3 regions of the Geobacillus sp. E263 genome follow, and region 3 is predicted to be linked to each of the others. Evidence: predicted binding sites of a transcription regulator. Region 3 holds the regulator's gene; each other region holds the start of a gene.
What was found. The regulator Rex, encoded in region 3, represses fermentation and respiration genes when NADH is low (regulators of the CRP and FNR family bind a similar motif). The targets are predictions, from matches to a motif close to TTGTGAAATATTTCACAA.
Positions count from the first base shown of each region.

Region 1: ric (iron-sulfur cluster repair di-iron protein) is a predicted target of Rex. The motif match lies at 2,030-2,047, and genes of this name have one in related genera.
Region 2: FNL97_RS15010 (L-lactate dehydrogenase) is a predicted target of Rex. The motif match lies at 1,405-1,422, and genes of this name have one in related genera.

Region 1 covers NZ_CP041632.1:2,675,935-2,679,218, forward strand. Annotated here, with positions in the region: gene mobB (molybdopterin-guanine dinucleotide biosynthesis protein B) at 1-479, opposite strand, end outside; gene FNL97_RS13730 (molybdopterin molybdotransferase MoeA) at 476-1,735, opposite strand; gene ric (iron-sulfur cluster repair di-iron protein) at 2,179-2,889, shown strand; gene moaA (GTP 3',8-cyclase MoaA) at 2,940-3,284, opposite strand, start outside.
Region 2 covers NZ_CP041632.1:2,913,265-2,916,548, forward strand. Annotated here, with positions in the region: gene FNL97_RS15005 (L-lactate permease) at 1-377, opposite strand, end outside; gene FNL97_RS15010 (L-lactate dehydrogenase) at 415-1,374, opposite strand; gene FNL97_RS15015 (ABC transporter permease) at 1,674-2,459, opposite strand; gene FNL97_RS15020 (ABC transporter permease) at 2,463-3,254, opposite strand; gene FNL97_RS15025 (ABC transporter ATP-binding protein) at 3,247-3,284, opposite strand, start outside.
Region 3 covers NZ_CP041632.1:3,219,080-3,222,363, forward strand. Annotated here, with positions in the region: gene FNL97_RS16375 (CPBP family intramembrane glutamic endopeptidase) at 1-172, shown strand, start outside; gene FNL97_RS16380 (YdiK family protein) at 219-359, shown strand; gene tatC (twin-arginine translocase subunit TatC) at 374-1,120, opposite strand; gene FNL97_RS16390 (twin-arginine translocase TatA/TatE family subunit) at 1,141-1,296, opposite strand; gene FNL97_RS16395 (redox-sensing transcriptional repressor Rex) at 1,293-1,949, opposite strand; gene moaC (cyclic pyranopterin monophosphate synthase MoaC) at 1,939-2,460, opposite strand; gene FNL97_RS16405 (ABC-F family ATP-binding cassette domain-containing protein) at 2,585-3,284, shown strand, end outside.

The sequences.
Region 1 (3,284 bases), 540 kb from region 3:
CAATGTAAATAACTTTCCTCATCATTGATGAAAAATAAAGGATATGGAATGAAAGATAGCCGCGAAGAAGATTCCCACGTAATAACGGCAATAATATTAGACAACTGTGACAGCGAATCCCAATCGTCCTCGTTTCGCAGCATCACAACCTTTTTATATGATTCATGTTTGTAGCCTTCGACAAGCACGAAATCAAGCGGCAAAAGTTCATATAATGATAAAATTTGCGCTAGCGGCCATGCAGGCTGCCATGCGTGAAGCTCGAGCAAACCGCCGCCTTCCACTGAAACGGCAACTGCTCCCGCCTGCTCGTGGCGCTTTGAATCCGTATAGGAATCGTTTCTTTCAGGATAACCGCCGTGTCCGTGATGTTTCACTGTTCCGACACGATATCCTTCGGCTGCCGCGATTTTTATCCATTTTTCAATAAGCATCGTTTTGCCACTATTTTTATAGCCAACCACTTGCCAAACGTTCATATGTCACTTCCTTCCTCATCTTCTAGCAGCCATACATCGACGGTATCCCCTTTTGCAAATCCTCGCGTCCCTCCAGGCAGCACCATCAGCGCATTTGCTTTTGCCAGCGATGTGACTATATTCGATTTATCTGTCCCAACAGGCGACACGGTTAACCGGCCATCTTCGACCGCCACATAACTTCTAACAAACCGGGTAAACGGATTCGGTTTAGGAAAGTCTGCCATCAACGTTGCCGTCGCTTTCCGTAAATACGGTTTTGGCGAAAATAGCCGCGTCCGTACGGCCGGACGTACAAACAACTCATATCCAACGTAACATGCCGAAGGGTTGCCAGATAGACCAAACAACAGTTTTCCATTGAGCTGCGCAACCGTCGTCACGCTTCCCGGACGCATCGCGACTTTATTAAATAACACTTCTGCCCCAAGACGTTCATAAATGGCCGGCAAATAATCGTAATCCCCAACCGAAACGCCGCCCGTTGTGATGAGAAAATCAACTTGTGGCAGCGCCTTTTGTATCTCTGTAAAACATGTATCCACATCATCGGCCAATTTTCCAAAATAAACTGGCTCCGCGCCGCTGCGAACCACTTGCGCCTGAATCATATAGGCGTTGCTGTTGCGAATTTTTCCGGGAACAAGCGGCTCGGATACGTCCAAAAGCTCGCTGCCTGTCGCGAAAATGCCAATTCGCGGTTTTCTCGCGACTTTCACCTTGGCATACCCGAATGTTGCTAACAATGCTTGCACACCTGGATTAATAAACGTTCCCTTTTGGACGAGCACCTCTCCTTTTTTCGCATCTTCTCCTTGGAACGAAATGTTATCTTCCGGTTGAAAGGGACGTTTGATCGACATATATGTTTTTCCGTCTCTCTCATATTGTTTCGCTAATTCCAGCATGACAACCGCATCGCATCCATCTGGAATTTGCGCCCCCGTCATAATGCGCACCGCTTGAAATGGTTGAACGGTCTTCGACGCTACTTGTCCCGCTCCAATCGTTTCAATCACTTCAAATTCTACGGGATTGTCAAGCTTTGCCGCAGCGGAGTCAACAGCACGTATCGCAAAGCCGTCATAAGGAGAACGATCAAACGGCGGAACGTCATGATCAGCACGCAATTCTTCCGCCAAATACCGTCCGTATGCCTCTTCTAATGGAACCGTTTCCGCTTCTCCTGTTCCCGCATACTTCATTACTTTTTGAATTGCCTCTGTTACCGGAATAGGAGTTCGTTTTTCCACCATGATTTTATCCCTCTTCCCGCCATATTGATTGCCATTTTTGTAATTCATGCATTCTTTGTTCCAATGTTATTGACATTATCAACCTTTTTCTTCATTTTTTCAACTAATTCTCCCAACACACTATGTTGGCTGTTTACGACTTCATGCTGCTTCATTGTTTCGATGAGCTGTTGTTCTAATTCTTTTATACGTTTTTTCTATTTCAAACTGCCGATGTTGTAGTAACGGAAACATTGCATATCTCCTCTTCCATTCCTTCTTGTTTCCTATTGTACGAAAACGAACAAAAGCTAGTTGTGATGTTAATCACATTTTTTCACTCCATTCGTCATTCGACATCATTTGTTCAAAATCTATTCATATGTGTGATGTACATCACGACATAGAAAAAGGAAAGGAAATATGCTTAAGTTGTAACAATTTATAAATGGAGGTTACCGATCATGGAAAAACGGTTTACAGAACAATCAATCATCGGTGATATCGTAGCACAGTTTCCAAAAGCAAGCGATATTTTCAAAGCATACAAAATTGATTTTTGCTGCGGTGGACAGCGTCCGTTAAAAGAAGCGATACAAGAACGAAACTTAGATGGTGAAGCAGTATTAGAACAACTGAATACGCTTTACACTCAATCGCTTGAAAAAGATGAAAAAAATTGGTCGGAAGTTTCTTATAGTGAACTGATCGACCATATTATCCAAAAACATCACCGTTACTTGGCAGAAGAACTGCCGCAGCTTAGCCCTTATGTAACAAAAGTGCTTCGCGTTCATGGGGCCGATCACCCACATCTAGTACAAGTTCATAAGTTGTTTAACGCGCTGAAAACAGAACTTGAACAGCATACGATCAAAGAGGAAACTTATGCTTTCCCGCTTATTTTGCAATTTGAAAAAACTCCGACCCCAGAAAACAGAGAAACAATGAAACAAGCGATTCGCGAACTTGTCGATGAACATGACGTTGCTGGAGATATGATCAAAACGATTCGTGAAATTACGAATGACTTTACCCCGTCGGAAGATGCATGCCGGACGTACCGGCTTGTCTACAATCGATTAGAAGCTCTTGAGGAAAATTTATTGGAACATATTCATTTGGAAAATAACATTTTATTTCCGCGCATTCTTCATGAAACAGAAACATCCTAATAAATAAACCACAACCGGACTGCTCACGATAACGAGCGAGTCCGGTTTGTTTATCCGCCAATATAAGACATTTCAATTTTTTTCCGCGTTTTTGCTGTTTGCTCCGTCCGTTCATCCGAGTAGCGATCTGTCCGCATGCTCCATGTCGATACAATGATTTTCTTTATTTCCTCTTTATCGGCCCCGGAACGCAGTTTTTCTTTTAACGAAACGCCGCTTGCAGCAAACAAGCACGTATATAGCGTGCCACCGGCGGAAATGCGCGCCCGGGTGCAGCTTTGGCAAAACGATTCTGTCACAGAGGCAATAAAACCGACTTCCACGTTCGTGCCAACATAGCGGTAGCGGCTTGCCACCTCACCGAAATACGACTTTTCTACCGGCTCAAGCGGATG
Region 2 (3,284 bases), 310 kb from region 3:
AATGCGTTAAAACTAAAACCGATGAGCAAGAGTTGAAGCCGCTGATCCTCAGAAATGTTTGCGATACTCCCACGGATAATATCAAACTTCCCTGTTTTAACAGCAATTTTATATAGCCAGACAGCCATGATCACAATATAGCCAATAGGCCATAAACCGTTCGCGATTCCATAGATGGAAGCAGCAATCGCCTTTGAAATCGGCATATGAAAAAACAAAACAGCTGTCACTAATCCAAAACAAAGAGTGAGAAAAGCGGCTTTTATTCCCTTCATTTTAAACACGGTTAAACATGATAAAAATAAAACAATTGGAAGCGCCGCAATGAGTGCAGAAAGATACGTATTATCGAAAGGATTGTAATGTTGTATCCACATGTTGCTCACCTTGTTATTATTCTAAGTCAGTATTTTATTACTTTACATCATCAAAATAACGTGAAAGAATGTCTTTTAATACAGTTACGCTATGATGAAATTGCTGTTGTTCTGTTTCATTTAACTTCAATTCCATTACCTCGCGAATACCGTTTCGGTTGATAATAGCAGGTACACCAATATAAACGTTTTGCTCATTATATTGACCATCTAGATAAGCAGAAACGGTTAAAATAGCATTTTCATTGTGCAAAATAGCACGTGTAATGCGGACGAGTCCCATCGCAATGCCGTAATAAGTTGCGCCTTTTTTCTCAATAACTTGATATGCCGCATCACGAACATTGACGAAGATATTTTCTAAATCCTCTTTTCTATAGCGATCGTTTTGCGACAATATTTGTTCGATTGGAACACTTCCAATTTCCGCATGGCTCCAAACAGGCAATTCTGTATCCCCATGCTCTCCGATAATATACGCGTGTACATTAGTCGGAGCTACTTGAAAGTATTCGCTTAGCAAAAAGCGGAATCTTGCCGTATCCAGAATCGTTCCCGAGCCAATCACTCGTTCTTTCGGCAACCCGCTAAATTTCCAAGTGGCATACGTTAAAATATCTACTGGATTCGTCGCGACAAGAAAGATTCCATCAAAACCTGATTTCATGACAGAATCGACAATCGTTTTAAAGATATTCATGTTTTTGTCAACGAGATCGAGTCTTGTTTCCCCTGGCTTTTGGTTAGCACCTGCACAAATTACCACCAAATCGGCATCTTGACAATCTTGATAATCTCCATGCCATATATTCATTGGCTTCGGCGCAAATACTTTTCCGTGATTTAAGTCCATCACGTCGCCCTCCGCCTTCTCTTTATTCACATCAATCAACACTAATTCATCCGCGATTCCTTGATTCATAAGGGCAAATGCATAGCTGGCCCCAACGAATCCTGTTCCTATAAGTGCCACTCGATTCATGCATTGTCTTTTCATAGTTGTCTGTCATCCTTTCCTAAAATTAGTTTGTGAAATTATTCACAAATATATTGTGCATTATTTCACAAACTTTATCAAGTATCAACTATAAGAGAAATTTGTCTTTTTTGTTAACATTTTGGCCGCACAACAGTATTTTTGTATCACTACATTCAGTTCCAGCAAGCAACCCAATAAACGAAAAAAAATGGTCTGTCATTATATTCACCATAATACATACTACATATACTCATTTTCATAAAAAATAAGAGGGCAATCCCTTTAAGGAATTTTTACCTTTCGGATTCTCCCTCTTTTTAATTCCCTGCACCTCGATATCGTTTTACCCCTGCGTTCCACAAAAACACGGAAATCGCAAAAAAGATGATGCCCATGACTGGAGTAAAAAACGCATATCCGTACCATTCTTTTTTGCCGAGAAAATAGGACGCCGGATACACGCCGACGAACGCAAACGGCAAAATCCACGTTAAAATATAGCGGATGACGCGATGATAAATATCAATTGGATAGCGCCCGTAGTTGCTGATGTTGTACATCATCGGCATGATGGATGTACGAGCATCTGCCCAAAAACTAATAGTCGCTAATGATACAAATACTCCCGCGTAAATAAGCGCTCCACCTAGTACAAGCAAAATAAACACAAAAACATCATACCAATGCAGCGAAAGATGCAAGCGTGCACCCGCATACGCCATAATGATTATGCCTGTTACTCCACCAAGAAGCGACTCTAACTCCATACGCTCAAGAATAATTTGAAACAAGCTGTGCACTGGGCGTGTCAATACACGGTCCATTTCTCCGCGCACAATATAACGCTCATTAAAATCCCATAAGTTAAAAAATGCCCCGAACACCGCATATGGCACTAAAAAAAAGCCGTAAATAAATAAAATTTCATCACGCGTCCAGCCGTGCAGCAGCGGCGTATGCCCAAATACAACGAGAAGAAACACAAGATTGACCGCCTGCGACATCAAATCAGAGATAAACTCGACAAGCAAATCAGCGCGATATTGCAGCTTTGTTTTCATATATTGCGCCATATATTGAAAAAAGATCGATACGTAAAACACCACTCACCCTCCTTGAATGACAAGCTGTTTTTTCGCCGCTCGCCACAACAGCTGAATCGGGATGAGCAACAGCACACACCATACAAGCTGAAACAAAAGGCCATCGATGATTGCTTGACCTTGAAAGCTTTCTGTCACAATCATGCTTGGAATATAGCTAATTCCTTGAAATGGAAAATATTTCATTACCTCTTGCGCCCAATCCGGATAAAAGCTGATTGGCAGAATAAGCCCGGAAAACAAGTCGATCACAAATCGCTTTGCGCGCAATAATCCTTCATTGTTAAGGGTAAAAAATGTGATGATGCCTGCAAGCAAATTCAACTCCGAATTAATAATAAAACTAAAGACAATCGACAATGTGAAAAACATCCATGTATGAACATCCGTTGGAAAACGGAGAGGCAAAAATAAAGCAACAAAAAAAATTCCTGGAAGCGAAAGAAACAACAAACGAAAGATTCCTTCCCCTAATCCTTGCATCGTTTTCATTCCGAGATAACTGTAAGGACGAATAAGCTCTGTCGCCACTCTTCCTTCTTTAATCTCCATGGCGATTTCACGGTCGATATTATTAAAATAAAACGCCCGCGCCATCCACGAAATGGCGACATACGTTGTCATTTGCTCCATCGACATGCCTTGCATCGTCGGTTTGCCGCCATAAATCGCCGACCAAAGAAAATAATACGCCGCGATGTTAATAGCATAAATGAGAATACCTGTGTAATAATTCGTCCGGTAAGCAAGCATCATTAAAAAGCGGATGCGAATCATTTCGATATATTTATCCATGCACAACACCTTCTTCATAGATGTTGCGGA
Region 3 (3,284 bases):
GGGATTTACCTTCGCGTTTCTTTACGCGAAAACAAAGCGTATTTTCGTTCCGATTTTTGCCCACGTCACTATGAATACGTTCGTCGTATTAATACAAACGATATTTGCGGATGAGATAGAAAAAATGATGCGGCAAACAGAACAGATACAACTCATTATTGGAGGCTTTTAGTACGATGAAAAGGTCACCATTACAATTCGCTTTTTTCTATTTCCTTATGGGCATCTTATTCACTTACTTGTCGATTCAAAGTGCGGATGAAACCATTTGGAATTTTTTCACGATCGTTCTTGCGATAATAGCTACGCTTGATTTTGGAACTGCGATACGTCTGTTAGTACTTTACTTTAAAAAATGAACCTCCCGCCGCATTCACGGGAGGTTTTCTTGTTCCGTCTGCGCCAATAGCGCTTTGCGATAAGCTATTTTCGAAATCCAAATGCTCACTTCGTATAAAATCGAAAGCGGAATCATGACAATGACTTGTGACAGCACATCTGGCGGCGTAATGACCGCCGCTAAAATCAATAATGCTAAATAAGCATATTTGCGCACCTTTATTAATAGCATCGGTGTAATCAAGCCAAGCCTTGTTAAAAACATTACAACTACCGGCAGCTGAAATACAATTCCAAATGGCAAGATCAGATGAAGCAAAAATTCAAAGTATTCATTAATCCCTATCACCTGATGAATGCCGAGACGGGACGCTAAATTTTGCATAAAACGAACGACGAAAGGAAATAAGATGAAATACGCAAAACTAATGCCAGCTAAAAAGAGAAAGATCGAAATCGGAATGTAGCTTAACGTGACTCTTCGTTCCTTTTCATACAGCCCAGGACTGACAAACGCCCAAATTTGATAAAGCAGAACTGGCGCGGTAAGAACAAACGCAAGAACAAACGCAAATTGAAAATAAATTTTTATTGGATCTGTTAAACGAAAGGCGTTCATCGTTAATTCTTTCGCTTCGTCCGTTCGCTGCAAATATAAAATGACGGGCTCCACGAAAAAGAAACTAGCAATAAGGGCAATGACAAAAAACACAAGAACAATAATAAGTCGCTTTCGTAATTCTCCCAGGTGTTCATACACCGACATTTCTTTATCGTCCATACTTCAATCATCCTAACAAATCATAATTGGTCTGGTTTTTTTTCATCCTCGTCTGTTAATCCTTTAGTGGCATCCTTAAATTCCCGCAGCGATTGACCGAGCGATTTGCCCAGCTCCGGAAGTTTTTTCGTCCCAAACAATAATAAAATAACAAGCACAATTAACAAATATTTCACTTTTTATTCTCTCCTTTATCGGCCGGATAATTTTTTAAGAAATAAACTAATGATTGTAATTCAACCGCCAAATCAATATGATGGACACGAATATGTTTCGGTACGTTCAATCGAGCAGGTGTAAAGTTTAAAATTCCTTTAATCCCTTTTTGAACGAGACGGTCCGTAATCCATTGAGCGGCAGGAGCCGGTACGGTCAAAATCGCAACAGGAATTCCTTCGTGAAGGCGATTTTCCAATTCATCCAAATGATATACTGGCACACCGCCAACTTCTTTTCCTACTTTCTTTTGATCGACATCAAATGCCATCACAATTTTTGTATTATTATTTTTTGTAAAATTATAATTTAAAAACGCTGTCCCTAAGTTCCCGACTCCAAATAACGCCACTTCGGTAATTTCATCTTGATCAAGCGTCTTGCGAAAAAAAGATAATAAATAATTGACATTATATCCGTATCCTTTTTTGCCAAGCGCACCGAAATAGGAAAAATCACGACGAATGGTCGCGGGATCAACTTTTACTGCCTCACTTAATTCCGCAGAAGAAACTCGTTGTTTTCCTGAAGCATGTAAATTTTTCAAAAAGCGGTAATATAGTGGCAAACGTTTTGCAGTTGCTTGCGGAATTTTTGGTTGTTCATTGTTCATTCGCAAATCCCCCAACACTACTGTTTTCTCGTTGATAATGGCCTGATTTCCCACCTGATTTTTCCACTAAATAGGTTGGGCCAATCACCATCCCTTTGTCTAGCGCCTTACACATATCATACACGGTCAGTGCACAAACAGAAGCAGCCGTCAGCGCTTCCATCTCCACACCTGTACTTCCTTTTGTTTTTACCGTTACGGTGATCAGCAATTGGTAAAGCGCTTTTTCTTCCTCGACATGCCATGCAAATTGGATGTCGACACCTTTTAACATAAGAGGGTGGCACATTGGAATTAAATCAGACGTTTTTTTTGCGGCCATAATGCCGGCTACTTGCGCAACAGCAAGCACATCCCCTTTTTCAATCATGCGATTTGTCATTTTCTCGTAAATTTCTTTATTTACGGTCACGCTCGTTTGTGCTACCGCTACTCGAATGGTATCCTCTTTTTCCGTAATATCGACCATTTTTGCACGGCCTTGTTCATTAAAATGCGTAAATGATGACACACATATCTCCCCCATTTATAAACTATACACTATTTTTAGACATCTGTCTTTTATCGTTTTGTTTTATTGCGATAAGAAAACAAATTACGCTACACTATTATTGTTAAACGAGAGGTGAACAACAATGATTATTTTACAAGTCAATCAACTAACAAAATATTTCGGTGCTGACCTTATTTTATCGAATATAAAATTAGAAATACAATCCAAAGATAGGATTGCGCTCGTCGGAAGAAACGGAGCAGGAAAATCGACACTGTTAAAAATTATTGCTGGTGAGATGTCTTACGATAGTGGAGAAATCATCAAACCAAAAGAAGTATCGATCGGATATCTTGCTCAAGATAGCGGTCTACACTCCTCTTTATCCATTTGGGAAGAAATGATGACAGTATTTGCTCCTCTAAAAACAATAGAAAAACAATTGCGCCAGATGGAGCTGCAAATGGGAGACCCTGATCTAATCGCCGATTCTTCCCGCTATGAAAAATTATTGAAAGATTATGATGCATTGCAAGAACGCTATAAAGAACAAGGCGGTTATCAATACGAAGCGGATATTCGTTCGATTTTACACGGCTTACAATTTGCGAAATATGACTATATGACGACTCCCGTTCAATCGTTAAGCGGCGGACAACGAACTCGTCTGGCGCTTGGAAAACTGCTTTTAATGAAGCCTGATTTGCTTATTTTGGACGAACCGACAAACCATTTAGACCTTGAAACATTAACATGGCTCGAACAATACTTGCAAACATATCCTGGCGCTATTCTTATCGTATCCCACGACCGCTACTTTCTCGATAAAGTTGTCACCCAAG